DNA from 2 places in the Gracilibacillus sp. D59 genome. Region 2 is predicted to be linked to the other one. Evidence: riboswitches for the same ligand, from Rfam matches in the RefSeq annotation. Region 2 holds a riboswitch; the other holds the start of a gene.

Region 1 (12,127 bases), on a different contig from region 2:
AAGATCGATTATGTAGGTTCAAGTAATTTCCCTGGATGGGCATTAGCGGAAGCACAGTCTCATGCAAAATCGAGGAACTTTTTGGGGATCATTGTCGAGCAACACAAATATAATTTGAATTGTCGTTTGCCTGAATTAGAAGTATTACCTGCTGCCAAAAGATATGGAATTGGTGTTGTACCATGGAGCCCGCTAGATGGAGGTCTGCTTGGTGGAAATGCGTTAAATCCAGCGAAGAATTCACGAAGCAACCAAAACAAAGAACGTGCTGAGAAACAGCGCCATCAATTAGAGCAATATAGTGACTTGTGCAAAGAAATCGGTGAGAGAGAGGATACGGTGGCATTAGCGTGGTTATTGGCGAATCCGGCAGTGGACGCACCGATTATTGGTGTGCGAACCGCAGAACAATTAGAGAAATCTCTTCGGGCAGTTGAAGTGAAGTTAAATGATGAAATTCTTGGTCATTTAGATAACATTTTCCCAGGACCGGGAGGACAGGCGCCAGAAGCATATGCTTGGTAAAAGGGAGGAAGCGTCAGACAAAAGTATTGTCAGACGCTTTTTCAATGGAGTGGATGGATTTAGATGCAACATGTTCTGTTCCTGGATGAATCCAATGAACAGCGCTTACGTGTCTTGTTGTGTTAAGTCCTGAAAAGCTTGTTGTTGCTGTACTAACTCTTGACGTACGAGATTTAGTGCATTTTGATCATCCGTTACATTCTCTGCTTGAGCGAGTGAACGTTCTGCTCTGTCGATCGAATGTTTAATTTGATCAATAATTTCTTCATTCATATGACTTTGTGCCTGATTCATTGCCCGCTGCAAATGGAGGATCGACTGTTGCGCTTGTGCTAGCTGGTTTTGATCCTGCAAACTGGAGATATTGTTACCTTTTTTCAATGTTACTCCTCCTCTGTATATCATCACAGTTATAATGTGTTGTTATATAGATGGAATTATACATTGAAAAAGGCGAGAGCAAAAACTCTCGCCTTGATAAGAAACATTACTTAATCTTATCTGATCCAAACAATTCATCGCCTGTCTCAATTGCAGGGCGTGGTGCTTCTTCCATATTATAACCTAGGAAAAAGCCAGTATGTGGAGGCTGATTATAAGCGACATTTTGCCAGGCAATCCCTAGACGGTAAACTGGATCATGCATTAACGTATAAATTTTTTCTTCCGTTAGCTCAGTTGTGGTGTAAAGACGTAATTCTTCGCTGTCAGACGATGGCCAGATTACTTCTTCACGCCAGTCACCAACTAAATCTGCTTGTAAAGATGGGTTACCTTTTGTCCAGTTGTTCGTTCGTGTACCTTCTGGAGTTAAAAGGTTAACGAGTTCTTCTTTTTCATAATCCCATTTATCAATTCTGCCAACACCGTGTGGATCATTGTTTGAATCAAAAGTATGATCAAGCAATTCTCGACCAAGATCACCATCCCACCACACAGCATGGTTAACAGATCTCGGAGTATTTTGGGAAATTAATTGTCCATCTGCGGCATGAAGGCCATTACCTGCACTGCCATCCCATACGCCAGATGCCCAGAATTCAGCACCATCGAAGCGAGGATCGATATCTGCAGCTAGTCCACGACCGACATCTGTCCTGAGATCAACACCAAACAGTTTTTCGCCACTTTCGGCATCACGAATCCCATATCCAATTGGAATCGAACTATCTTCATGAACTTGGAAAATTTCAAGACCTGGCCGATTTGGATTTAAATCACTAACATGTTGTGCGTCACCATGTCCCCAGCCGGTTGAATGAAGTCCAGTACCATCGTCGTCGATAACCGCTGCGCCGTAAATGATTTCATCTTTACCATCTTGATCAACATCAGCTACAGAAAGGCTGTGATTTCCTTGTCCGGCATAATCTTCATTACCTTCCTCATCACTATCAAAAACCCATTCTTTTGTTAGTTCACCATCACGCCAGTTGTAAGCAACAAGTACAGCGCGTGTATAGTAACCACGTGCCATCACAATGCTTGGGCGTTCTCCATCAAGGTAGGCAACACCCGCCAGGAATCGATCAGCACGGTTTCCATAGTCATCACCCCAATCATTGAGATTGCCACGACCAGGAGTGTAATCAATGGTTTCTAATGCTTTTCCTGTTTCCCCTTCAAATACAGTGAGATATTCAGGGCCTTCTAAAATAAAACCGCTGCTATTGCGCCAGTCAGCTTCTGGATCTCCAATTACATTACCTTCTCCATCAACGGTTCCATCAGCTGTTTTTAATACAACTTCTGATTTCCCATTGCCGTCAAAGTCGTACACTAAGAACTGAGTATAATGAGCACCAGCACGAATGTTTTTACCAAGGTCTAAACGCCACATTTTTGTTCCATCCAGCTTATAAGCATCAAGATAGACATTACCAGTATAACCGGAGCGGGAATTGTCTTTTGAATTGGACGGATCCCATTTTAAAATAATTTCATATTCACCGTCTCCGTCAAGATCACCTACACTAGCGTCATTAGCACTGTACGTATAGTCGACGCCATCTGGTGTTGTCCCACCTTCTGGCTTGTCTAATGCGATACTTAAGTAGTTTTTAGACCATACGTTAACTTCTTTTGTAATCTTGTCGCCACTGCCTTTGATAATTTTTACTTGATAGGTAGAATCTATAGTTCCATCCTCATCAAAAAAGTTTGAACTGTTTTCAATTGGCTTTTTGTTTACTTTTTTACCATCACGGAACACATTGAATTTAACATCTTTCGGATCAGTACCAAGTGTCTTCCAGCCTACATACACCCCGTCGTCCGATTCAACTGCGACTAACGAGCGATCAAGTTGTTCCATCTGGCGTTTTTGAACTTCGGTAATTGGAGATTCCACTTTATTGGATGGATTTGAAATGCCGCCTTCATTTACAGTACGAACCTGATAATAGTAGGCATTATACGTTAAAATGGAATCATCGGTAAAGCTTGTATCCGAAGTAGTCCCGATTTTTTCAAATTCGACAGCACCTTCTGGATAATCGTCTGGGTTAAAATTAGCACGATATACATAATAAAGACTAGCATTATCGACGGCATCCCAGCTTAAAGTAACGTTATCGAGCTCGGCATTACTTACTGACAAATTACTTGGAGGTTGAGGTTTGTCCACATCCTCATTGATTATCGAAGCGGATACTTCATTGCTTCTTTCTGACTCGATACCAGATGAATGCACAAGTGTTACCGCATATGTGTAAGAGTAACCTAATTCAACGCTAGTATCAGTATAAGTTGCCTCTGTTACTTCATCTATTTTCTTGAAGTCTTCGTCATTTTCTCCTTTGCGATAAATATTATAATGACTGGCGTTTGGATCACTTTGCCATGACAAAGCTACTTCACTGTCAGCTGTGTAGGAAATGGAGTCAACTTTTAGACTATCAATTTGTTCCATTGAAACAATTTCTAGCCCGTTAATTCGTCCATTTTCACCGATATCGATGGTTAATTTTCCATCGGTAATTGTTACATCAGTAGTTAACTCAGCATATTCACCACCATTTGAGGTGATATTGCCGTAATCCTCGCCATTGATGACAAAGCTTGAACGATTGAAGGCAATATCATCACCAGCTATAATGCGTAGGAAATACTCTCCGTTTGGTATATCCAAAGTGAAAGAATAGTCGGAGTTAATAATAAAGTCGCGACGTACGTCATCAGGGTTACCACGGTCACGATAATCAACTGTCTTACTTAATCCGTAACCTCTTTCCTCATCATAAAGTAAGGTATTGGACACTTGTGTGTAGCCATCAGCAACAGGACTATCTGCTGAGCCGAAGTCGAATAAATAACCGTCATTTGTTTCTGCTTGAATAGAATCTGGTAAATTGGTTGGAAGTAGACTAACCACTAATACAGTTATTAGGGCGATGGAAATTTTCTTCATCAAAAGAAAAAACCTCCTATTTTATTGGGATGAAATGGATTACTTTTTGAGGATTCTATGGTGAGAGAATACAGTTGGGTCTTCATCACAGTCTCACTTTATATATATCACCACCTTTATAGGCTATTTAGTTGGTCCATAAGTCATAGGTCTATGTGATGACAACGCTTACATTTTTGAGGCGGTATAGATTTCAATCAAGAATCCGGATTACTTGATTACATTATAGATTAGAGAAGTGGGATAAATTCGTCAAGGAAATGTCTGTTTTTTATACAAAGAAATCTAGTTTTTGGTGTTTATCAATTGCCATCTAAAGTAGAACAATACTGTGAGACTATTACTGTAAATGGATAAACTGTTAAGAGAATAACAAAACTCCAACATAAACTTATATGCTGGAGTTTCATATTACCGAATAGATTCAATTAATGATTGAAGACGTGCCATTCCATCACCAGCTTCTATAGCGTATTCGTACTGAATTACGAGCACATTGTCTTCGATTTGATAAAGATAATAGCCTTGATGCTGATTTTTAGCACGAAATGTTAATCCTGAATAGGGATTATTACCATCTTTTGGTTCCTCGATTTCACTTACATTGTCGAACTTTTCGCTATATTGCGCTTGAAATTCTGTTGCAAGTTCTTCTATCATTGCATTTTCTTCCACGTATAATCGAATCGATGCATATTTATCGCTTTCGTCATGGTACCTTACAGTAGTTCCTTCGATAGCATACTTACTAAAATATTCATCAACCTTATATTCAATGCCATATGGTTCCATTCGATATTTATATACTTTTGTGTTTTCTTCCGTTCCTTCAATGCTGATAGTTTGTGTTTCTTCACCTATCCTATTAACTTTAAAATCTTGTGGGCTGACATCTTCATTATCATTTTCTCCCTTATCAGGTGTTTTATCCTGACCAGGTATAGTCATATCATCCTTATCTTCCGTCTCGTCCACACTTAAACCTTCCATATCATTAGGATTTTTTGTATCCTCTCCAGCATTACCAATCTCTTCATTTGATTGGTTGTCATCTGCTGGTAGTGTAATTTGGTCTGTGTTGATCATAGTGTAGACAAGTACCCCGCAAACCAAGATTGCAGCAGCAGTAGAAAACCAGATAAATGTTTGTTTGGCAGTCGATTTAGTCCGTTTTTTCTTTGCGTGTTTTTGTAGAGCCATTTTCATCGATTCTTTTTTATGTGGATCTAACTGGGCATTAGTTTTCAAATCTTTTAACTCCTTTATTAATTCGTCTTCATTATGACTCATAATAAACCTCCTCCACTTGCAGTTTCAAAGCCTTCAAAGCACGATGAAATGTTACTCTAACTTTTGAATCAGACCATTTTAAAATGTTTGCTGTTTCAGATACAGATAACTCCTCAATTCCACGAAGGATAACGACATCCCGATAGTCGTGCTTGAGTTTTGCAATTGCTCTGTGCAGCTCCAGCTTTTTTTCAGTTAAAAGATGTTTGTCCTCTGGGGAGATGTCGATTTTATCCTCATAGGTCTTAATCAGCTTTCGCCAGTCTTTTCGTTTTTGTTTTCTTGCTTCATCTATCGCCAAATTTCGAGCAATGGAGATTAACCAAGTCTTGGGACTGGAATCCCCTTTGAAAGAATCATATCGATCGATTGCTTTAATGAATACTTCTTGTACCAGATCTTCGACATCTGATGTGGATGTATAATAGACCAAAAAACGGTACACATCATCAGCATAAGCATCAAACCAATCTGTAATTAACTCTTCATCCATTCCGTGACCTCCCTGTTAGTTTGTCTTTGGTTGTTCTTTACTTATAAGACGACGTTTATACGAAAACATTACACTTTCCGCATAAAAAAAGAAAGGTCCTCATGAAAAGAACCTTTCTTGATTAAAAGTGTTGTTAGACAGTTTCCTAATACCACATTAAAAAGTGGGTTGTGTTTGTTGTTCAAGGGTTGTAGTTAGTTGAGTAATTTGGTTTTGCAGGCGTTGCTTGGTGTCATAGTCAACGATTGGGTCAGTTGGTTGTTGTTTGTCGATGCATTTGTCGATGACATAAACCCCTTGCAGACTCTGCCCTTTTAAAGTGGCGATTAACGGTTTTAATGAATATTCAATAGCTAATAAGTGTCCTGCACTTCCTCCAGTCATGACTGGTAAAACGGGTGTTTCTTGTAAAACATCTGGTGGTAATAAGTCGAGTAATGTTTTTAAGACACCGGAATAAGACGCTTTATAAACAGGTGAACCGATAACGACAGCTTTTGCTTTGCGAATTAGTGTTGTTACCTCTTGGATTTTTGGATGATCAAATTGTGCTTTGAATAACACTTCAGCTGGTATATCCTGAATAGAAAGATAGGTAGTAGTTAATCCTTTCGCTTCGAATGTTCGTGCAGCATATTGTAAAGCTAAATCTGTTCTGGAACTAATCGACGGGCTTCCGGATAATAAAATAATTTCAGACATGATGTAAAACCCCTTTTCGTTAAATTATAGGCAAATAAATGAAAAAAACCCTCTTCTATAAAGATAGAAGAGGGTAGATATTGATTAATTAAGTCCGCTCTTCTTATCTATCAAGCATCAAGCTTGCTGGAATTGGCACAGTACTTTCACTTAAGTCTGTTGCCGAGGCTTCAAAGGGCCAGTCCCTCCACCTCTCTGGATAAGAAAACTTTTTCGTTTATGAAGTTAAGTCACACTATACAGAACATAAAAATAACTGTCAAGGGTTTTCTGAAAATTCCTTCTTTTCTGAATATAAGGTTGACAAAAACATGTAACCTGTGTAAATTAGTTCTTAATTTCATATTTTCAAAGCTTATCAAGAGTCAGGGTAGGAACTGGTCCGTTGATCCTGCAGCAACCACTTTATTAAACAAAGTATGGTGCTACTTCCAGCAGACGAAATGTCTGATAGATGAGATTACATTTACGGGTTATCCTGTTTTTCTCATTGAAAAGCAGGATTTTTTTATTAAGGGGGAATCAAGTGACACAGATAATTGAAACAAACCATCAACTAGAAGCAAAAAGATTAGCTGACATTTTCGCTGAAAGAGCTGAGCTGATCGATGCAGAAGCAAGTTTTCCGTATGCCAACTTTGAGGATTTGAAGAAGAGTGGCTTTTTATCCTTAACCATTCCAAAGGAGTATGGAGGAGAAGGGCTTAATCTATATCAATTCTTGCAAATTCAGGAGACATTGGCAAAAGGGGATGCACCTACAGCATTATCACTAGGCTGGCAATTAGGAGTGTTATTAGAACAAGCAGAGGATCGTAATTGGAGTGAAGAAAGCTTTGCCAAAGTGTGCCGGTTAGTAGTGGAGAAAAAGGCATTATTAAACTTAGCTCAAACAGAAAGAGCTACTGGCAGCCCCTCCCGCGGTGGTATTCCGACTACTGTTGCTGAAAAAGAAGGGAATGGCTGGAAGATCAATGGTTCAAAGTCATTTACTTCTATGGCTGTCGCACTTGATTATTCGATTGTCACGGTGGACGTCAATCGAACTGGTAAAAAAGGCTATGTACTTATTGATCATAAATTACCTGGTGTTCGAGTGGAGGAAACATGGGACAGTATTTCTATGAAGGCGACGAAAAGTGATGATTTAATTTTAGATAATGTGTTGGTAGCAAAGGATGACTTATTATTTCAAGAAGATCCGAAGAAGCCTTTTCCTAAAGGATGGTACTTACAAATTCCTGCTGTTTATTTAGGAGTAGCTGCAGCTGCAAGGGATTATGCGATCCATTTTGCCTCTACTTTCCAACCGAATACATTGCCTGGTCCGATTAAGGAAGTACCAGAAGTCCGTAGGAAAATTGGGGAAATCGAATTGGAATTGTTTAAAGCACGGGAAGTGTTATATGCTGTTGCGACAAAATGGGTAGAACAACCGGATAAACGAGCAGAACTTGGCCCGTCCTTACAAGCAGCTAAACACATTGTCACCAATAGTGCGAACAATATCGTGGACTTGGCAATGAGAATTGTTGGAGCAAGAAGCTTGTCTGCTAAAAATCCATTGCAACGACATTATCGCGATGTCCGTGCTGGATTACATAATCCGCCGACAGATGATGCTATTGTCTATAATTTAGCGAAAAGTGTATTGGATTAAAGTTAGTGCTTTATAACAAAAATGTAAAATAATGATTGACAATTATCTACAAAAAAGTTACATTGTTAACTATAATTTTATAGCGAACTCGTTTTCTTATCGCGAGAGGTGGAGGGACTGGCCCTTGGAAGCCTCGGCAACAGACTTGAATGAAAGTACTGTGCCAATTCCAGCAAGCTTAATGCTTGAAAGATAAGAAAAGAATAGGACTGTTAAGTATTAAAAAAGTCTCTTCTTTTCTTAGAAGAGGCTTTTTTTTATTAGTGTAATGAGGGGGAAACAAAATGGGAAAACAAATCATTTTAAACGCATTTGATATGAATAGTGCCATGCACAATTCGCACGGTTTATGGAAACATCCGGAAAACGAAAGGCACCGTAAATATAAGGATTTGGATTACTGGATCGAATTAGCAAAATTATTAGAGCGTGGCAAATTCGACGCTGTATTTTTCGCAGATGTATTAGGTGTGTATGATGTCTATCAAAAAAGTAAAGCACCATCAATTAAAGATGGATTGCAAGTACCGTTAAATGATCCGGCATTACTCGTTTCTGCGATGGCAAGTGTGACAGAACATCTGTCGTTTGCTGTAACGGTAAGTACAACATATGAAGCACCATTTGGTAATGCGAGACGTTTTTCAACCTTGGATCATCTAACAAAAGGCAGAGTTGCCTGGAATGTTGTTACCTCTTATTTACCAAATGCAGCTCGGAATTTTGGGTTAGAAGACATGATCAAGCATGATGAACGTTACGATATTGCAGATGAATACCTGGATGTATCGTACAAATTATGGGAACAAAGCTGGGAAGAAGAGGCCGTAATAGAAGACAACGAAAATAATACATTGGTAGACCCTGAGAAAGTGCACGAAATTAATCATAAAGGGCATTATTTCAAAGTAGAAGGTCCTCATTTAAGTGAACCATCTCTGCAACGGACACCAGTTATATACCAAGCAGGTACATCAGAAAAAGGCCGTGAATTTGCTGCTAGGCATGCAGAATGTATTTTTGTCGGAGGTCCAACACCGGAAAGGATTCGCTATTATGCCGATGATATTAGAGAACGTGCCAAAAAGCATGGCCGTAACCCTGACCATGTTAAAATTATTTCCTTTTTAAATGTGATTGTAGCTGAAACAAGGGAAGAAGCGGAAGCGAAATTCGAGGCGTATAACAAAGAGTGGAGTGCAGATGCCGCTAAGGCACAATATGGTGCAAGTGGTTATGATATTGCTGAATATGAGGAATACGATCGAGATGAGCCTTTTAGTTACAAGAAGAAAACAGAAGGTGGGCATTATAAAGCTGCTACATTAACCAAAGATGCACCGAAACAATTGACAGTAGGTGAGGTATTGGATCGATTCGAGTCAATTGACCGCAATAGTTATATTATAGGTAACCCGAAAGAAGTAGCAGATGAGATCCAATACCAGTTTGAAGAATCAGGCGTCGATGGATTTAACTTAACTCATTTAGTTACACCAGGGGATTTAGAAGCATTTGTTGACCTGGTCATCCCAGAACTGCAGGAAAGAGGTTTATACAAAAAAGATTATCGAGAAGGAACATTACGAGAAAAATTATTTCCACAAGGTAATGCGACATTACCAAATGATCATCCTGGAAGTAAATTCAGAAGGAAGTGATTGTAATTGATTGTCTTAGATCAAGTGACCAAGGAGTTTAAAAGCAAAAAAAAGAAAATCATCGGTGTTGATAATGTCTCTCTTACGATTGAGCAAGGTGAAATTTACGGTATTGTCGGTTATAGTGGAGCCGGAAAAAGTACACTGCTTCGTTGTATGAATATATTAGAACGCCCAACATCAGGCAAGGTAATCGTTAATGGCCTCGATTTAATGACATTATCGGGTCCGAAGTTACGGAGTGCCAGGCAATCAATTGGCATGATATTTCAAGGGTTTTATCTTGTGTCATCCAAAACTGTTTATGAGAATGTAGCATTTGCTTTAAAAGCAGCAGGTGTTGCTAATCAGAAGATTAAATCGAGAGTAACACACTTGTTAGAGCTGGTGGGACTTGAGGATTATGCCGGGCAATATCCTGCACAATTAAGTGGGGGACAAAAACAACGTGTCAGTATCGCACGTGCTTTGGCCAATAATCCGAAAGTGCTGTTATGTGATGAAGCAACCTCAGCTCTTGATCCAAACACAACTAAATCTATTTTAGCTTTATTAAAGAAAATTAATCGTGAGCTCGGTTTGACGATTGTAATTATTACCCATGAAATGGAAGTGGTTAAGGAGATATGTCACCGTTGTGCAGTGATGCAAGAGGGGCGAGTGATTGAACAAGGAGCAACATATGATATTTTCTCTAACCCGAAGGAACCATTAACGCGAAAGTTTATCGAAACGGTTCTTGATTTCCAGTTACCTGAACAATTACTCACCAGTATTGATGGGAAATTGGTCAGATTGCACTTTTGGGGCGATCTGGCAGCTGATGCGATTGTATCTGATATGCTGCAAAATTTCGAAGTGAGAGGCAATATTTTGCATGGGAAAGTCGAATATATTCGCGATGAACCACTAGGTATTTTTGTCATGGAGATTGAAGGTAATGAAAAGGTAACGCAGGATGCAATTGATTACCTGAAAAGACGAGTTAGCAAAGTAGAGGTGATCAAAAATGGATAGTGTTATAGAGCTGATCCCAGAATTAAATGTAGCCTTTTTTGAAACATTGCTAATGGTCGGCATTGCACTATTGATAGCGATAGTAATTGGCTTACCGTTAGGAATTATTCTATATATTACCGATAAAGGGTTGTTCCTGGAGAATAAATGGGTGAAAGGTATTGTTGGTGTCATTATCAACTTAATTCGATCGATTCCATTTATCATCCTATTAGTGTTCTTATTACCTTTTACGGATTGGATTGTCGGGAAAACAATTGGCCCGCTGGCTGCCTCCGTATCCTTGTCGGTAGCGGCGATACCTTTTTATGCAAGAATTGTAGAATCAGCTGCGCGAGAGATTGATAGAGGTGTCATTGAGGCAGCAGTAGCAGTAGGTGCTTCACCTTGGATGATTATCAAAAGCATTATTTTTCCTGAAGCAAAGCCGGGTTTTATTAGTGGTTTGACCATTACGGCTATTAGTTTAATAGGTTATTCAGCCATGGCAGGCACAATTGGTGGTGGCGGTATCGGGGATTTGGCAATTCGATATGGTTATTATCGCTATGATGATACGGTAATGTTTACTACGGTCATTTTGTTAATTGTATTAGTACAGTTTATTCAATACTTTGGAGACTTTTTAGCGAAAGCTGTCAATAAAAAATAGGGAGAATGATAGAATGAAAAAATTAATCTTATTTATAATAGTTATTAGTTTATTAGCGGCGTGTGGATCAGATGAAGGAAATGCAACAGAAGAGAAAAAGGAGTTAGTACTAGGTGGAACCATTCCATATAGTGATATGTTGGAGGAAGGGGTTAAACCATATTTAGAAGAAAAAGGATACACCGTGACAATCAAAGAATTTAATGATTATGTACAGCCAAATAAAGCTCTAGACAATGGTTCTTTGGACGCGAATCTGTTCCAACACCTCGTTTACATGGAGGCATTTGCTGAGGAGAATGATATGGAGTTATCGAGTGTGATTACAGTGCCAACCGCTCCAATCGGCATTTATTCGAATAGTTATGATTCATTAGAGGATATTGAAGAAGGTAGCACGGTAGCAGTTGCTAATGATCCGACCAATTTAGCACGAGGACTGACTGTATTACGGGATAATGGTCTTATTGAGTTTTCCGAAGATGTTGATCCATTGAAAGCATCTGAAAAAGATATTACAAGTAATCCCTTGAATTTAAAGTTCGAGCCTGTTGAAGCGGCACAATTACCACGGACATTAGATTCAGTTGATGTAGCAGCGATAAATGGAAATTTTGCGATTTCAGCAGGTATTGATTTAACGACAGCCTTAGCTCGCGATGAATTGCCAGAAAATATTATTAATCGTGTCGTTGTGAACACCGAAAATATTGACGAT
Region 2 (12,127 bases):
AGACTATGCTTATTATTCGCCAACAAGTCTAGTATTGAAGGAATTCGGATGGGCAGAAGAAGAATTTGGTAAAGAAGACATCGAGGTAACATGGACTCTAAGCCAAGGTAGTAACAAAGCAATAGAATTTTTAAATAGTGATAGTGTAGATTTCGGTTCAACAGCAGGTGCAGCTGCACTTATCGCTGAATCTAATGAGGTACCGTTAGAAAATGTGTATGTCTATTCTCAGCCTGAATGGACAGCATTAGTTACCAATGAAGGTTCAGGAATTGAAAAGATTGAAGATTTAAAAGGGAAAAAGGTAGCAGCGACTCTTGGTACAGATCCATATATTTTCCTAGTAAGAGCACTTGATTCGGTTGGAATGTCAACTGATGATATAGAACTTGTCAATTTACAACATGCTGATGGTGGTAATGCACTCGTAAATGGTGATGTAGATGCATGGGCCGGTCTTGACCCGCACATGGCAAAGCATGAATTAGAATCAAATACGAAGTTATTTTTTAGAGATATCAATCTTAACACGTATGGATTTTTAAATGTTCGAGAAGAATTTGCTGAAAAGCATCCAGAATATGTTGAAAAAGTAATTAAATTATATGAACGAGCTCGTCAATGGACACTTGATAATCCAGAAAAAGCAGCGGAACTTTTAGCAGAACAAGCTGGTATTAGTGTCGATGTAGCAAATATCCAATTAGTAGAGAGAACAGATTTATCTAATCCAATACCAGGAGAAGAACATGTGGAAGCAATTACCGCTGCAGGAAATGTACTAAAAAGTGCAGAAGTATTAAAAAAAGAAGATGATATCGAAGCATTAACAAATGAATTGATTAATCCGGAATTTGCGGAAGCAGTAATTGAGAAAGAGTAAGTGAAACTTAGGAGGGGCACAAATGGCTAAAGATCAAAATCAAGCAACGACTGCCGGATATGTGCAGCCGGTTCAATCAAAGGTGAAAGAAAAGAAAACTTCCAATAATAAAAACAACCTTATACAAACGATCTTAATTGGTAGTATTTTTCCTGTCATTTTAATCGTTATATGGGAAGTTCTGAGTCGTGCTGGTGTTGTCCCTTCTAATCAGCTTCCAGCACCGACAACCATTCTTGATAAAATTATTAGTATGGCACAAGATGGATCACTTTGGGGGCATGTGTGGATTACAACCTATCGTGTATTAGTTGGATTCGTAATCGGTACAGTAGCAGCCATTATTTTAGGAGCGTTTGTAGGATTTTATAAAAAAGCAGAGCAATTATTTGATCCAATGATTCAGGCGTTTCGTTCCATCCCATCTTTAGCATGGGTACCATTATTTATTTTATGGATGGGTATTGGTGAAACATCAAAAGTTGTGATGATTGCAGTTGGGGTATTTTTCCCTGTCTATTTGAATATTGTCAGTGGCATTTTAGGTGTAGACCGTAAATTAATTGAAGTAGGAAAAATGTACGGATTAAATACATTTCAATTGGTGAAGCGGATTATTCTTCCAGCTTCGTTACCTTCTTTTTTAGTAGGAATGCGTAGTGGTTTAGGACTAGGTTGGATGTTCGTGGTAGCAGCAGAATTGATGGGGGCAAGTCAAGGTTTGGGCTTTTTACTTGTCTTTGGACAGAATATGTCACGTCCTGAAACGATTTTAGCAAGTATAATTCTATTTGCGATCATCGGAAAATTAACCGATTGGATTTTAAAGCTGGTAGAAGATCGTTCCTTGCATTGGCAGGATCGTTTCGAGAAATAAGGAAGGAGTATTTAATATGAGTCTAGCACTAAGAGATGTGAGTCGTACATTTAATGGAACTACTGCCGTGAAGAATGTCAATTTAGAAGTAAAACCGGGAGAAATAATAGGTTTACTAGGAACAAGTGGATGTGGGAAAAGTACCTTATTGCGAGCAATATCGGGATTGGATCCGCAATACGACGGAGATATTGAAATTAATGGCACAGTATCAAAAGAAATTCACGATACAACTGGTTTTATTTTTCAAGAACCGAGATTGCTTCCATGGTTAAATGTGTTAGATAATGTGACGTTCGGATTGACAGGTAGCCGTAAAGAAAAGGAAAATAAAGCTATTGATTATTTAGAAAGTGTAGGGTTAAGGGGAAAAGAAGGGCTATACCCTCGTGAATTATCTGGCGGTATGGCTCAGCGTGTAGCAATTGCGCGAGCACTGGTAACATCACCAGAAATTCTCCTTTTGGATGAACCGTTCAGTGCACTAGATGCTTTTACTAAAATGCAATTACAAGACCTATTATTAGATGTCTGGAAAAAATATCAATCTACTATCGTATTAGTAACACACGATATTGATGAAGCAACCTATCTATGTGACCGTGTTGTTATTTTAAAAGGACAGCCGGGGGAAGTAGACAGAGAAATTACTATAACTCAGGATAGACCGAGAGATCGGGGAAGCGAAGAATTAGCACATCTAAAGTCAGAAATCTTGGAATCTTTAGACTTAAACAAATAGCAATCGGCCTTCAAGGGGGATAATCAAATGACACAACCAACCACAACAACACATATAGAAAAAATCGAAGGTGAATATAACCTTAACAACTATGATAAAATTCGTGAAAATTTTGATTGGTCAGATGCAAAGGCATTATTATCTGCTGCCAATACAGGAAAGATTAATGCAGCATACGAAACGATTGATCGTCATGTGGAGGAGGGATATGGTGATAAAATAGCCCTTCACTACATTAATGAGGATGAAAAGCGATCTTATACGTTTAAAGAAGTAAAAGATCAAACCGATCATTACGCTCGCATTTTAAAGGAACATGGTGTAAAAAAAGGAGATCGTGTATTTGTTTTTCTACCTAAAACGCCAGAATGCTATATTGCTATATTAGCTGTCATAAAAGTAGGTGCGATCGCTGGTCCTTTATTTGAAGCATTTATGGAGGAAGCAGTCAGAGATCGAATTAATGATTGTGATGGCACATTACTAATTACTGATCAACAATTAGTTAAACGTGTTCCAAAGGACGATATTCCATCATTAGAAACTATCCTTTTTGTAGAGGATATTGAGAAAGAACCATTACAACCGGTTGACGGTGATGAATTTGTGGAATGGGTGGACTGGGAAGATGGCTTAATAATTCACTATACAAGTGGTTCTACAGGTAAACCAAAAGGTGTATTGCATGCCCACCGTGCTGCTCAACATCATATCGTCACTGGTAAGTGGGTACTGGATATAAAAGATGATGATGTTTACTGGTGTACGTCACATCCAGGCTGGGTAACAGGAAGTGTATATGGCTTGTTTGCTCCACTACTGAACAGAGCAACAGTAGTGATACAAGGTGGACGATTCAGTGCCGAGAATTGGTATTCTTTAATTGAAGAACTAGGGGTAACGATTTGGTATAGTGCACCGACAGCTTTCCGTATGCTCCTGTCAAAAGGTGATCTATACAAACAATATGATCTATCATCTGTTCGCCATGTACTAAGTGTAGGAGAACCATTAAACCCTGAAGTCATCCAATGGGCATGGAACAGCTTAAATGTCCGCATACATGATACATGGTGGATGACAGAAACTGGTGGACATTTAATCGTGAATCTTCCTGCCGAGAAAATAAAACCAGGTTCGATGGGAAGAGCTTTTCCTGGCGTACAGGTTGGTATTTTAGATGAAGAAGGTAATGAATTACCTCGTGGTGAAGTTGGTCAACTAGCGGTTCGTACACCGTGGCCAGGACTAATGAAAGAAATATGGGGAAATAAGGATAAGTTCAAATCTTATTTCCAGTACGAGGGATGGTATATCTCTGGTGACTTAGCGTTACAGGATGATGAAGGATATGTCTTCTTCCAAGGCCGAAATGATGACATGATTAATTCTGCAGGTGAGCGTATTGGTCCGTTTGAAGTAGAAAGTAAGTTAATTGAACATCCGGCAGTAGAAGAAGCTGGTGTAATAGGTAAACCTGATGAATTACGTGGTGAATTAGTTAAAGCTTTTATTACATTAAGAGCTGGATATGAACAATCAGATGAATTATTAGAAGAGATTCGATTATATGTTAGAAAAAATCTATCAGCACATGCTGCTCCTAGAGAGATAGAAGTAATGGATGAATTACCGAAAACAAAAATTAGTGGAAAAATTTTAAGAAGACAATTAAAAGCATTAGAAATCGAAAGAAATAATAAAGTTAAAAATTAAAACATATAGATACTCTTATGAAGAGTGGTGGAGGGACTGGCCCGAAGAAACCCGGCAACCTTAAGCGAGTTATGCTTAAAAGGTGCTAAATCCTGCAAACGTTAGTTTGAAAAATAAGAGGGAGATAATAGTTGCAGTCTCTCTTGTTTATCAAGAGGGGCTTTTTTGTTTCCCTAAATTATTAGGAGGCTTATAAAATGGTAAAAGCAAAAGTGAAAAGAAGTGTCGTAGAAAATTTAGAGGAAGCAGCAGAAAAACAATTATCAAAAGCAGCAAAATTATATTTAGATCAAGTAACATCTCAAAAGGCAAATTCTACATCGTTTATTCTCAATAGCAAGTCATCGACTAAATTGAATATCTCTCCACTGTTATTAGGTGCGGTTGGTGCACAGACCTATTTTCATGAAGACGGTGAATTAGCAACCGCAAAAGCAGCTAGTAAACAAGGTGTACCCTTTATCGTTAGCAGTCATTCGTCCTACAGCATTGAAGAAGTAAGTGATGCTGTACCAGATAGTGAGCTTTGGTTTCAAGCTCATATTTTTCAAGATTTGGAACTTACGAAGCATTTTATCCAACGTGCCGAATTAGCAGGATATCAGGCTATTATTTTATCCATCTCAAATGATGAGATTCATCAAAAAGCAGATCAATTAGTAAAAGGAACTACAAACTTTGTAGTGGATCCGATTTTTGCTAAAAAAAATTATCATAGTAAAATTCCTTTGTCTGAACGAGTTGCTCAAGAATATCAAAAGCGTCACATTTCTTGGGATGATATTCAATATATCAAACAATTTACAACCTTACCGATCTTTATTTACGGAGACTTGTCACTGGATGATGTTCGTTCAAGTTTGGAGCAGCAAGTTGATGGTATTATCCTGTCTAATATTAACAAGTCCAATCTCGATTTATTGGAAAAGATCGATATTATAGCTAGTGAAAGGTTAATTGTTGTTGTTGAGACAGAAGTGGAAACTAAAGACGATTTAAATCATTATTTACAACGAGGTGCTGATGCTATTTCGATTCGAAAAAGTTATATTTACGGATTATCGACTTCAGGTGTTTTAGGTGCAGAAGATATCATTGCTCAATTGTTCACATGATTGTCAGATATATATATTTTCATAGTATCTTAAATGGGATATAGTATAACTATATCCCGTTTTTTATTTAGCGTAGCTGAATTTAAGGATTTAAGTTTTTCTAATGTTGGAAGGAGTGGTTGTTATGACAATTCATAAGACGAAATTAAGAAAAGTAGTCATTATTGGAACAGGATTTGTTGGTACTAGTTATGCTTATGCGTTGTTAAATCAAGGTGTTGTTAATGAACTTGTTCTGATTGACTTGGATGAGGCAAAAGCAGATGGAGAAGCTCGCGATTTAAATCATGGTATGGCGTTTGGCAATCCAATGCGTATTAAAGCGGGTGGATATGAAGAGTGTCATAATGCAGATCTAGTTGTCATAACAGCAGGTGCGAACCAAAAACCAGGAGAAACGAGGTTAGACCTTGTTACCAAGAATGCTAAAATTTTTAAAGGAATTGTCGATAAAGTCATGGATGTTGACTTTCAGGGGATTTTCGTCGTGGCCACTAATCCGGTTGACATTTTAACACATCTGACAAGGGAAATTTCAGGTTTACCGAAGGAACGCGTAATTGGTTCTGGAACAATTTTAGATACAGCGCGATTCCGATATTTATTAGGAAAACATTTGGAAGTCGATGCACGTAATGTACACGCTTATATCATAGGTGAACACGGTGACTCAGAATTGCCAGTATGGAGTCATGTGCAAATTGGTGGAGTACCATTAGGCCAATATACAGGTATCGATAATTTTTATCAAAATAAAGACATGATCGAGATATTTGAGAATGTACGAGATGCGGCATATCATATTATTGAACGAAAAGGAGCAACCTATTACGGTATTGGTCTAGGATTAGTCCGGTTAACAAAAGCAATCTTAAACAATGAAAATGCCATTTTAACGGTTTCTGCTAAATTAGAGGGGCAATACGGATTAAATAATCTCTACATCGGTGTGCCGGCACTGCTAAACGAAAACGGCATCCGTGAAGTAATAGAATTAGACCTATCCGAAAAAGAAACCCAACAACTACACCAATCCGCCGAGGTCATCCAAGAAATGATCGACACAGGAATGAAAGCAATAAAGTAATCACACATAGTTTCCTGATAAAATCAGAAAGTTTAAAATTGTGCGGAAATAACATAAATTACGACGGAACTATCGTGGATTTGCTTTCTACCATCTTCTCAGTAATAAGTGTTAGGAAATGCTCCGGCAACATACTTCGCTTTCCGCGGGTGACCCCGTGAGCCTCCTCGCTCACCAAGACCGTTCGCTATGGGGTCTCACTTTGGTCACTGTTCCCGCAGGAGTCTACGTATGTTGCCTACGCTAGTAGTGATTTTCTGATTATTGAAAGATGAATACATATGAATATACTACCATGGATATCTTCTCGCTTGATCAGATAGCCATTCTAAGTTGCGGAAAAATGCGACACTCCTGGAGGAATAGCGCGAGCTGAAGATCCACTTGATAAAGTGGTATTCTTTACCAAGTTAGCTGAAGCCGTGCCCCCGGAAAGGGGGTGTTTTTTCGCAGCGAAGAATTAACACTCAACTTCAGAAGAAAGGAAGGAAGCTACACCAAAGAGAGTTTTCATTAGTATACTGTTTGTATCTATGTCGAATTAGACAGATCAGGATTTCTAATCAAGTCAAGGGGTGGGAATGATGAAATTAAAACTATACGGAAAAGAAAATTGTAGTCTCTGTGATCAAGCGAAAGTAACACTGGAAATGCTGCAACAAGACTATTTATTTGAAATCGAAGAAATTAATATTTATAATGATGATGAACTGTTAGAAGCTTATCATCTCATGATCCCAGTCATCAAACACGATGACATCATAGTTGACACTGAAATAGTCGACATGGAAAAGGTCGAAAACTATCTGAAAAAGAAAAATAATTCAGAAAATAGTTGAGAGATGTTAGACCATTTGATACAATAATTATGGAAGTTATTTTTTTTGTTCTGAGTGGGACGGAATGCGACTAGGAGGGACAAAATTCCCCCGGTGAATTATAAAGGAGCGTTTCCGATTGAAAGATTTATTAGATATTCAAGAAAAATTGTACCCGGATTTACTCGATACCATGCAGAAAAGATACAAAATACTTCAATACATACAAATGATGCAGCCAATCGGACGCCGTAGCTTATCTGAAAATATCAATTTAAAAGAACGAGTAGTTCGCAGTGAAGTTGAATTTTTAAACAAGCATGGATTTATTATGGTGACTTCGAAAGGAATGCGAGTTACAGATGAAGGGGACACGATTATCGAGAAGTTATCGTCATTTATGAATGAAATTTCCGAATTTCGTGTTTTAGAATCTCAAATTAAGGATAAATTACAATTGGAGCATGTAATTATCGTATCGGGAAATAGTGACACACAACCATCTGTTAAACAGGATATGGGGAAAGCGTGTGTGCAATTTTTGAGTTCCATTTTAACTTCCAATCAAACAATAGCAGTTACAGGTGGTACATCGATGGCAGAAGTTGCCAACCAGATGAAGCCTTTAGAACATGCTGCGAATTGTACATTTGTTCCAGCAAGAGGCGGATTAGGTGAACAAGTAGAAAACCAAGCTAATACCATTTGTGCGCAGATGGCTAAAAAAGCAAATGGTAATTACCGCATGTTATATGTCCCTGACCCGTTAAGTGAGGAAACATACCATTCAATCATCGAAGAACCAGCTATTAAGGATATTTTAGAAATGATTCGTGATACTAAAATAGTCCTGCACAGTATTGGTGACGCATGTACAATGGCAAAACGCCGTAAAGCTTCTGAACAAGTATTAACTAAATTAAGAAGTGGTAACGCTGTGAGTGAAGCCTTCGGTTATTACCTTGATGAACAAGGTAAGGTCGTTTACAAGGTTCGCACTGTTGGTATGCAATTAGAGGAACTTGAACATGCACAATATGTTGTTGCTGTAGCAGGAGGTTCTTCGAAAGCAAAAGCCATTCAATCTTACTTCAAGCAAGGAAAAAGTAACGTGTTAATCACAGATGAAGCGGCAGCAAAAGAGTTGTTAAAGGGTTCGTCCCTTTAAATATAAATCTTAAGGATACTTTAAGGAGGAATTTTAGCATGGCAGTAAAAGTAGGTATTAATGGTTTTGGCCGAATCGGTCGTAACGTTTTTCGTCAAGCTTTAAAAAATGATGAGGTAGAAGTAGTAGCAGTTAACGACTTAACTGATGCGAATATGCTTGCACATCTACTTAAATATGACTCTGTACACGGAAAACTAGAACAAGAAGTTTCTGTAAATGGAGATTATCTTGTTGTAGGTGGAAAAGAAGTAAAAGTACTATCTGAGCGTGATCCAGCTAACCTACCATGGGGAGACCTTGGTGTGGAAATCGCTGTTGAATCTACTGGTATCTTCACTCAACGTGATGCAGCAGCTAAACACTTAGATGCTGGTGCGAAAAAAGTTATTATCTCTGCGCCTGCGAAAGAAGAAGATATTACAGTTGTTATGGGTGTTAACGAAGACAAATATGATCCGGCTAAACACCACGTAATTTCTAATGCTTCTTGTACAACAAACTGTTTAGCTCCATATGCTAAAGTATTAAACGATAAATTTGGTCTAAAACGTGGTATGATGACTACTATTCACTCATACACTAACGACCAGCAAATTCTTGATTTACCACACAAAGACTATCGTCGTGCTCGTGCAGCTTCTGAAAATATCATTCCAACAACTACTGGTGCTGCAAAAGCAGTTTCTCTAGTATTACCTGAATTAGAAGGTAAATTAAATGGTATGGCTATGCGTGTACCTACTCCTGACGGTTCACTTGTTGACTTAGTTGCAGAACTAGATCAAGAAGTAACTGTTGAAGATGTAAATGGTGCATTAAAAGAAGCTGCAGAAGGTCACCTAAAAGGTGTTCTAGGTTACTCTGATGAGCCACTAGTATCTGTTGACTACATCGGAAACACTAATTCTTCTACTATTGATGGGCTTTCTACAATGGTAATGGAAGGTAACATGGTAAAAGTAGTATCTTGGTATGATAATGAAATGGGATACTCTAGCCGTGTAGTAGACTTAGCTGCATATCTTAAAAAACAAGGACTATAAGTGTAACAATTGAACGGGAGGGGGATTGATCCTCCTCTCGTTTTTGCCTGAAATGAAGTAAGCAGAAATCAAAGTCCTTAAGGAGGTTCATACGAATGAACAAACAAACAATTAAAGACATTGACGTAAAAGGAAAAAAGGTATTCTGCCGTGTTGATTTCAACGTACCAATGAAAGATGGCGAAATAACTGACGACACACGTATTAAAGCAGCATTACCAACTATCAAATACTTATCAGAGCAAGGTGCAAAAGTAATCCTTGCCAGCCACTTAGGTCGTCCAGGCGGAGAAGTAGTAGAAGAACTTCGCATGGATGCTGTTGCAAAACGTCTAAGCGACTTAAGTAACAAATCAGTTATCAAAACAGATCAAGTGTATGGCGATGAAGTGAACCAAGCTGTAAGTCAGCTGGAAGACGGTGACCTCTTGTTAATTGAAAATGTACGTTTTGAGTCTGGTGAAACCAAAAATGATCCAGAATTAGCAAAAGAATTCGCTAGCCTTGCAGACTACTATGTAAATGATGCATTTGGTGCTGCTCACCGTGCACATGCTTCAACAGCAGGTATTGCAGAACATATTCCATCTGCAGCAGGATTCCTTTTGGAAAGAGAATTAGAAGTACTAGGAAAAGCTTTATCTGATCCAGATCGTCCATTTACAGCAATTATCGGTGGTGCAAAAGTAAAAGACAAAATTGGTGTAATCGATAATTTATTAGATAAGGTGGATAACCTGATTATCGGTGGCGGTCTAGCTTATACTTTTGTCAAAGCATTAGGACATGAAATTGGTAAATCACTCTTAGAAGAAGATAAAATCGAATTGGCAAAAGAATATATGCAAAAAGCAAAAGACAAAGGCGTAAATTTTGTTATGCCTGTTGATGTTATTGTTGCTGATGATTTTTCCAATGATGCAAATACGCAAATCGTAAACATTGATTCCATTCCAGCTGATCTGGAAGCATTGGACATTGGTCCAAAAACCCGCGAGAAATATACACAAATCGTTGCAGATTCTAAGCTTGTTATTTGGAACGGGCCAATGGGTGTATTCGAATTAGAAACGTTTGCAAATGGTACAAGAGCTGTCGCAGATGCACTAAGCAAAACAGAAGGTTATACTGTTATTGGTGGTGGAGATTCTGCAGCAGCAGTTGAGAAATTTAACTACGCAGAACAGATGGACCACATCTCAACCGGTGGCGGTGCTTCCTTGGAATTCATGGAAGGTAAAGAACTGCCAGGTGTTAGTGTACTAACCGACAAGTAATCAAAGGAGAGGTGAAGAACATGCGTAAAAATGTAATTGCAGGTAACTGGAAAATGAATAAACTGCTAGGTGAAGCTGTTCAGTTTGTCGAGGATACAAAAGACAAAGTGGCTAGTAATGATAAAGTGGAATCTGTAGTTTGTGCACCTTTTCCTTATTTACCAACATTAGTAGAAAAAACAAAAGGAACTAACCTAGAAATTGCTGCCCAAAACATGCATTTTGAAGAAAATGGAGCATTTACAGGTGAAGTAAGCCCAGGTATGCTTGCTGATATTGGGGTAACATATGTAGTGCTTGGACACTCTGAGCGTCGTGAAATGTTTGCTGAAACAGACGAAACAGTGAATAAAAAAACACATGCAGCATTTGCACATAATTTGATTCCGATTGTTTGTGTAGGTGAGACATTAGAACAGCGTGAAGCAAATGAAACAATGAATGTGGTAGAAGCGCAAGTAAAAGCTGCAGTTAAAGGTTTGTCTGATGACCAAGTTAAAGCGACTATCATTGCTTACGAACCAATCTGGGCAATCGGAACTGGTAAAACAGCGACTTCCGAACAAGCAAATGAAGTATGTACCCACATCCGCAAAGTAGTAGCTGATACTGTTTCTGCAGAAGCTGGTGAAGCTGTTCGCATTCAATATGGTGGAAGTGTGAAGCCAGCTAACGTTGACGAGCTATTAGCACAATCTGATATTGATGGTGCATTAGTAGGTGGTGCAAGTCTTGAGGCAGATTCCTTCTTACAGCTAGTGGAGGCTGGTGCAAAATGAGTCAAAATAAACTAGCAGCATTGATTATCCTTGATGGTTATGCGATAAGAGATGAAGTAAAAGGGAATGCAGTCAAACAAGCCAAAACACCAAACTTTGACCGTTACTGGAATCAATACCCGACTAGTCAATTAACAGCTTCAGGGGAAGCAGTTGGTCTCCCTGCTGGTCAAATGGGGAACTCAGAAGTAGGTCATTTAAACATTGGTGCCGGTCGTATTGTGTATCAAAGTTTAACTCGTGTTAATTTATCGATTAAAGATGGCGACTTCTTTGAAAATCAAGTATTATTAAACGCAATAGAGCATGCGAAAAATAATAACAAAGCACTGCACATTTTTGGACTTCTGTCTGATGGTGGTGTACATAGTCATGTTGAGCATATGTATGCTACACTAAAGCTTGCTGCCGATAAAGGCCTTAAAAAAGTATATGTACATGCCTTTTTAGATGGTCGTGATGTCGATCAAAAATCAGCAAAAATTTATATTGAACAAGCTTTAGAGAAAATGAAGGAATATGGAGTTGGAGAATTCGCAACCATTTCCGGACGTTATTACTCCATGGATCGTGATAAGCGTTGGGACCGTGTCAAGAAGTCTTATGATGCCATGGTATA

What was found. Region 2 has a riboswitch for S-adenosylmethionine ahead of ACTWP4_RS12365 (alpha-hydroxy-acid oxidizing protein). Riboswitches for the same ligand answer to the same signal wherever they lie in the genome.
Region 1: linked by a shared signal. The riboswitch ahead of ssuE (NADPH-dependent FMN reductase) and the one ahead of ACTWP4_RS12365 (alpha-hydroxy-acid oxidizing protein) in region 2 are both predicted to bind S-adenosylmethionine.

Annotation. Positions count from the first base shown of each region.
Region 1 covers NZ_JBQQCK010000001.1:232,179-244,305, reverse strand. The annotation lists gene ACTWP4_RS01180 (aldo/keto reductase) at 1-525, shown strand, start outside; gene ACTWP4_RS01175 (hypothetical protein) at 631-906, opposite strand; gene ACTWP4_RS01170 (rhamnogalacturonan lyase family protein) at 1,013-3,934, opposite strand; gene ACTWP4_RS01165 (hypothetical protein) at 4,346-5,224, opposite strand; gene ACTWP4_RS01160 (RNA polymerase sigma factor) at 5,214-5,717, opposite strand; gene ssuE (NADPH-dependent FMN reductase) at 5,874-6,419, opposite strand; SAM riboswitch class I at 6,520-6,625, opposite strand; SAM riboswitch class I at 6,772-6,880, shown strand; gene ACTWP4_RS01150 (acyl-CoA dehydrogenase family protein) at 6,946-8,079, shown strand; SAM riboswitch class I at 8,173-8,278, shown strand; gene ACTWP4_RS01145 (LLM class flavin-dependent oxidoreductase) at 8,364-9,740, shown strand; gene ACTWP4_RS01140 (methionine ABC transporter ATP-binding protein) at 9,747-10,757, shown strand; gene ACTWP4_RS01135 (methionine ABC transporter permease) at 10,750-11,409, shown strand; gene ACTWP4_RS01130 (MetQ/NlpA family ABC transporter substrate-binding protein) at 11,423-12,127, shown strand, end outside.
Region 2 covers NZ_JBQQCK010000006.1:166,930-179,056, reverse strand. The annotation lists gene ACTWP4_RS12385 (aliphatic sulfonate ABC transporter substrate-binding protein) at 1-883, shown strand, start outside; gene ACTWP4_RS12380 (ABC transporter permease) at 906-1,760, shown strand; gene ACTWP4_RS12375 (ABC transporter ATP-binding protein) at 1,777-2,502, shown strand; gene acsA (acetate--CoA ligase) at 2,530-4,218, shown strand; SAM riboswitch class I at 4,231-4,338, shown strand; gene ACTWP4_RS12365 (alpha-hydroxy-acid oxidizing protein) at 4,416-5,333, shown strand; gene ACTWP4_RS12360 (L-lactate dehydrogenase) at 5,458-6,420, shown strand; gene ACTWP4_RS12355 (glutaredoxin family protein) at 7,005-7,259, shown strand; gene ACTWP4_RS12350 (sugar-binding transcriptional regulator) at 7,378-8,406, shown strand; gene gap (type I glyceraldehyde-3-phosphate dehydrogenase) at 8,445-9,452, shown strand; gene ACTWP4_RS12340 (phosphoglycerate kinase) at 9,548-10,729, shown strand; gene tpiA (triose-phosphate isomerase) at 10,750-11,508, shown strand; gene gpmI (2,3-bisphosphoglycerate-independent phosphoglycerate mutase) at 11,505-12,127, shown strand, end outside.